Regions from separate parts of the Ferdinandcohnia sp. QZ13 genome, predicted to be linked through region 1. Evidence: riboswitches for the same ligand, from Rfam matches in the RefSeq annotation. Region 1 holds a riboswitch; the other holds the start of a gene.
The links. A riboswitch is a leader RNA that binds a small molecule or an ion and turns the genes downstream of it on or off. The one in region 1 is predicted to bind S-adenosylmethionine.
Positions count from the first base shown of each region.

Region 1 (3,177 bases):
TCGGATAGATTTCCTTGTTGCGAATCCCAGCGTTGAAAAGTTGATTTGGACTTGGAATCGTTTGTTTTGCAATCGCACGGTCACCCACGATTTCCTTGAATTCAATAAAGTCTTTCACATGTGGGTGGTCAGGGTTAAATGAAATTTTCCCGATCACACGCACGTCATAGGCTTCTGTTTCTTCCCCTTTGAATTTAAATCCATGTTCCGGAACATAGCCCTCTACTCCGTTTAAGTGCTCTAAGAAATCTGTATGCCAAAATCTGCGGCGATATTCCCCATCTGTAACGGCTTGTAAGCCAATTTCGATTTGTTTATCAACACTCTTTTTAATTTCTTCTGTTTCAATTTCATGAAGTTCCTGTGCTGTAATGGTTCCTACTTGAAAATCCTTTCTAGCCTGATGAATTCTTTCTGGACGTAATAAACTTCCTACATGATCTGCGCGGAATGGTGCTTTTACTAATGTTGTTGTCATTTTATTTTTCTCTCCTTTTATTAATCTGTCATTATCTTAGGGACGCGGGCAGTTTCCTTATTCAAAGAACCCTCTGTCCACCTATGGCAAAATAGCAAATGAACGTACCGGAAACCCAGTTCCTTTTTCCGGCTTAGGACAAATATTAAATATTACTGCCCCCTTTGCCGGTACCTTATCTAGGTTAGTTAATAATTCTATTTGAAATGTATCTTGCTCAAGAACATAATATTCACCAATTAGTGAACCATTTTTCCTATAATCAATAGCTGCATCTGTATCAAACGTTTCATGGCCAACAGCTTTGATATTTCTTTCTTCAAATAAAAACTTTAGTGCCTCTATTCCCCAACCTGGAGCGTGACTATTGCCATCAGAATCTTTATTTTCAAATGCCTCTTTGTTTGGCCAGCGCTTGCTCCAGTCCGTTCTCAATGCAACAAAGGTACCTGCTTCAATTTCCCCATGTTCTTCTTCAAACTTCAGGATGTCATCAACACTTAAATTAAAATCATGATTCTCTTCTGCTTCCTTTGACTTATCAATTACAACAAGGGGGAGAACAAGTTCCTTTAACTCTAATTCCTCTAAATAACGTTGATTAGGAACAAAATGAATGGGTGCATCAATATGCGTTCCGTACTGTCCTGGAAAAGTAAAACTTTGTGCAAAAAAGCCATCCTCATGTGTAAAAAGTGTTTTAAATTCAGCATCATTAAAAGCTGAGAAATGGGGAGAATCCGGACCAAACGTATGTGTGAGATCAACCCATTCTTTACTTTTTAGGATCTCAAATGCCTTTAATAATTCATTTTCAGTTCTTACCGTCGACATACAATCACCTCAATTTATAATGGATATGCAAAAACCCTCTTCTTGAAAATAAGAAGAGGGTTGAAAAGACAAATGAAAGTGCCGCTCTTCTTATCTTCAAGCTTCTTGCTACTGGAATTGGCACAGTACTTTACCTAGTCTGTTGCCGAGGCTTCAAAGGGCCAGTCCCTCCACCTCTCTGGATAAGAAAATTTCGAATATATTTAATTATGTATTAAACATTAGACCAAAAAAAGTTCATTGTCAACTACAATGTTTTTTATAAAGTTCTATGACCTTCTTAATCTCTTCCAATTAATCTCACTAATGAAAGTTGACCCCAATATTAAGACTCCACCCACCATTTGAACAAAGCCCATATTCTCATTCAAAATGATAGCCGCCATGATCACAGCGGAAATGGGATCAATATAACTCATTACCGCGATTGTTTGCCCCTTTAATTTTTTCAACACTGAAAAATATAAAAGGTACGCAACCCCAGTATGAATAATTCCTACAATCAGTAATAGACTAATAGATTGCAGTCCCAAACCGGAGTAATTCAAGTTTTGAGTTCCGAGGATATATGGAAACAATACAATTGAGGCAGTTAATAGCTGCATAATTGTCGTTTCAAAATCTGATAGATCTTTAATAAATTTATTCATGAGAATCACACTTGTGTAGAAAGCCGCAGCCAATAATCCATACATAATACCAACAGAATGGGTATAAGCCCCAACGGCCACTCCACCTCCAGGATTAACGACCAAAAGCAATCCCAAAAATGCGAGAATAATACTGAGTCCCTTCATCCATGTCCATTTTTCCTTCAGTAAAAAAGGTGCCAAAATCATCACAAACACCGGGGCAAAATAATAACTAAGAGTGGCGTTGGCAATCGTTGTATACCGATATGACTCAAATAAAAAAATCCAATTAAAGCCTAATGCTGCCCCCGATAAAAGGAGTAAGATTAGGTTCTTCTTTGACGTTTTGAATGAAAACTTCTGCTTGACTAGAAAACTAGCACCAATTAAAAATAAACTACCAAATGCTCCCCTGAACAAAGCAACTTCGCTAGAGGACAAATCAATATTCTTCACAAACAAACCAATGCTACCAAAAATCAGCATCACAATAATAAAAATAAACTTTGCCTTCATAATCCTTCTCCTAATAGGTCATGGGAACACCTTGTCCCAATAAAAATTCGGGACAAGGTACCTGTCCCTCCGTCCCATTTTAATGTAAAAAACAGAAGACCTCAATAACGAGGTCTTCTGTTTTCATCATGTTAGATTGCTTTTTTTACATTGTCAGCTTTTTTATCTTCTTTTCCTGTATCTAAGAAGTTTAATAGCTCCTCAACTTCAGGTGAAACGGTAACACCTCTACGTTTATTGATGTAACCTCCCGCAAAGAATACAATTGTTGTTACGATTAATGGGAAAGCAGTTTCCACATCCGTAGGGATAATGTCGGTTAATTGTGTGATAGCAAAACCAACGATACCCGCTACGATAGAATAAATGGCTACTTTTCCATTGCTGTATTTAAACTTAGAGAATAAACCAAATAGTAAAGGTACTGCCATTGGACCAACTAATGCTGAGAACCAAGTTATTACGAGACCAAGTACACCACCAAAATGTTGTTGGTTAATACCAACAATCATGGTAATAACGGTAAACATAATTGTTAAACCACGTGCAACCCAAAGAGACTTTTTATCTACATTTTCTTTCATTTCTTTAAATTTCTTATTTAGAACTGGTAAGATATCACGTTGAACAACTGCTGTTAAAGCGTTAATATCAGATACAGTCATACCCATTGTACTTGCAAACATAGATGCTAAAACTAATCCAACTAGACCAGCT
Region 1 is NZ_JAVIVW010000001.1:1,512,871-1,516,047, forward strand. Features, by position in the region: gene RGU12_RS07295 (5-methyltetrahydropteroyltriglutamate--homocysteine S-methyltransferase) at 1-478, opposite strand, end outside; gene RGU12_RS07300 (cyclase family protein) at 560-1,312, opposite strand; SAM riboswitch class I at 1,400-1,501, opposite strand; gene RGU12_RS07305 (DMT family transporter) at 1,582-2,460, opposite strand; gene RGU12_RS07310 (sodium:solute symporter family protein) at 2,592-3,177, opposite strand, start outside.

Region 2 (3,177 bases), 400 kb from region 1:
TCCAGTTGTTATAGCTGTTACGCAAGGACAAGCCCTTATTGTTAGTGAGGTTACCGATTCTTGGAGCAAAGTAAAAATGAATGATAAAACAGGCTGGGTGTATAGTGAATACTTATCCGATACAAAACCTATTGTTGAAAAAAGCGTTGTGGGTGCTACACCGGCCCCATCTACAACTACTGGAACGAAACCTGAAAAAAGTGGGAATATCGCTGATACATTAAAAACGGTTAATGGAAACCACCAGCTTATTCTTGTAACTACAGATGGATACAACACCAATCACGCAACGATTCAAGCGTTTGAGAAGGATGCAAATGGAAAATGGAATCCGATTTTGAACACTACTGGCTATATCGGAAAAAATGGCTTTGCATCCAACAAAAAAGAAGGAGATGGTAAATCACCTGTAGGAAAATATACAATCGGAACAGCTTTTGGACAAAAAGGAAATCCGGGTACAAAATTACCTTTCCGAAACATTACAAATGATGATGTATGGGTAGATGATCCAGAGTCCCCACTTTACAACTCATGGCAGTCAAGAAATGAAACCCAAGGTCAGTGGAAAAGCGCAGAGAATATGATGCATCGTCTATATACCTATGGATTTGTGATCAACTACAATACAGAGCGAACTCCCTATAAAGGAAGTGCGATATTCTTCCATGTTGGCAGTGGTTATACATTGGGGTGTACTGCAACATCGGAAGCAAATGTAATTAAACTTTTGAAGTGGTTAGATCCCGCAAAAAATCCTGTTATTCTTCAGACGCCTGTACAAGAGCTGAACAAATACTAAACTTCTAAAGATAAGTATTACCAGTAATATCCAGAAGTCTTGGCATAAAGTGTATTTAAGCTATAAGTATTACCGGTTATTTCCAGAAGCCTAAGCATAAAGAGTATTTAAGTTATAAGTATCGCCAGTAATCTCCAGAAGTCTTAGCATAAAAAGTGTTTAAGTTATGGATATTACCAGTAATCTCCAATAGTCCGCATATAAATAGTGTATAAGCTGTTAGTTTTATCAATAATCTCCAAACCCAAAAAAGTGTTTATGTCCCAAGAGTTCTATCATCATACCCAAACTCATGAACGCAACTATGACTAAATAACTAAAAGTTCCCTCTTTTAAAAATTTTTGGATAAAGTGATTGACAGAATGTAAAATTCCATGTAATTTTATATCAACAAACAACAACTTAATTACCTATTGATTCTTATCCAGAGAGGCGGAGGGACTGGCCCGACGAAGCCTCGGCAACAGACATTATGTACTGTGCCAATTCCAGCAAGCATTTTGCTTGAAAGATAAGAAGAGCGTATTCGAACTATGCATGTATGCCCTCTTCTTGTTAGAAGAGGGTTTTTATTTTGGCCAAAATGAACATCTGCCATACTGGTCAACCAGGGCAATGAAATGATATACATCTTGTACAAGGAGGAGTGACATGGCAAAACTTGAGGAACAAAAGGTGAAACATATTTTATCAACCTTGGAGAATCTAGAATTTGGATCAATTGTAATTACTGTCCATAATGGGGAAATCACCCAAATTGATGCGACGGAAAAGAAGCGTTTTTCATTACAAAAATCCACATCATCCCAAAAACAAACCACGAAAAAATAATTTGCCGATTAGACCACTAAAGGCATCTTTATTTTCAAAGCGTCCACGATTGACGTTTTGAATAAAGATGTCTTTTTTATTTCCTTTTTTCTTTGGAAGGGGGAGGTTGATGGTTCAATAACTCATAAGAAAAGATTTCAATAAAAAGGAGAAAGGATGATCAAAATGAGCGAAATCGTTATTTTATCGGGAAGTCCTTCAGAAAGTTCTAGAACGGATTTGGTTCTACAGTTTGTAGGGAAAAAGCTTAAACAGGAAGGTTTTACAATCACACATGTATCCGTGAGAGATATTCCTTCTGATGACATATTTAATCTGAAGTTTGATAGTCCAGCCATTAAGGATCTAACTTCATTAATCCAAGGGGCAGAAGGTGTGATTGTAGGATCGCCCGTTTACAAGGCAGCGTACACAGGAGTGCTGAAAGCTGTACTAGATTTGCTGCCACAAGATGTGTTAGCAAGAAAAACCGTTTTGCCAATTATGACAGGCGGAAGCCCAGCACATTTACTAGCAATTGACTTCAGCCTCAAACCATTATTGGCCGCATTAAAGGGGCAAAGCATGCAAGGAGTTTACTTCCAAGATTGCCAAATCGATAAAACACAAGTGATTACCCCTATTACCGATGTAAATGTGTTAGAAAGACTGAAAAAAGAGCTTTATTACTTTGTTGAAGCAGTCAAACAGAATAAAGCTTTTGCTTTAAAACATTAATAAAAAAGGAGCTAATAACAATGACAAAGAAAAGAATTTATTTAAATGCATTTGATATGAACTGTGTGGGGCATCAATCTCCAGGTCTGTGGACACATCCAGAGGATCAATCACACCGCTATAAAGATAGTGAATATTGGATTGAACTAGCAAAGCTTTTAGAGAAGGGTCGATTCGATGCAATATTTCTAGCAGATGTACTGGGGCCTTATGATGTGTATCAAGGCTCTAGAGATGCCGCTATCCGTCAGGGTACCCAAACACCTGTAAATGACCCATCCCTTGTTGTGCCATTAATGTCAGCGGTGACAAAGCATTTAGGATTCGGAGTTACGGCATCTGTCACGCATGAGCATCCTTATACATTTGCTCGCAGGATGTCGACGCTGGATCATATTACAAAGGGGCGTGTCGGCTGGAATATTGTCACTTCTTACTTAAAAAGCGCCGCTGTGAATATGGGATTGGAAGACCAAATTAAACATGATGAGCGGTACGATATTGCTGAAGAATATTTACAAGTTTGCTATAAGTTATGGGAAGGTAGCTGGGAGGATAATGCAGTTTTAGTAGACAAACAGAATCAAATTTTTGCAGACCCAAGTAAGGTCCATGATATCAACCATGAAGGCAAATATTTTAAAGTCCCAGGAGCACACCTATGTGAGCCTTCTCCACAAAGAACGCCGGTACTCTATCAGGCAGGAACTTCCACAAAAGGCCGCGCTTTTGCTGGTCAAAATGCTGAGCTTATCTTTATTGGGGCACCGACTAAAAACGCTGCTAGGCATTCTGTAAAAAAACTCCGTGAAGAGGCAATAAAGGC
Region 2 is NZ_JAVIVW010000001.1:1,914,195-1,917,371, reverse strand. Features, by position in the region: gene RGU12_RS09325 (SH3 domain-containing protein) at 1-802, shown strand, start outside; SAM riboswitch class I at 1,221-1,321, shown strand; gene RGU12_RS09320 (YezD family protein) at 1,455-1,634, shown strand; gene ssuE (NADPH-dependent FMN reductase) at 1,800-2,351, shown strand; gene RGU12_RS09310 (LLM class flavin-dependent oxidoreductase) at 2,372-3,177, shown strand, end outside.
Region 2: linked by a shared signal. The riboswitch ahead of RGU12_RS09320 (YezD family protein) and the one ahead of RGU12_RS07300 (cyclase family protein) in region 1 are both predicted to bind S-adenosylmethionine.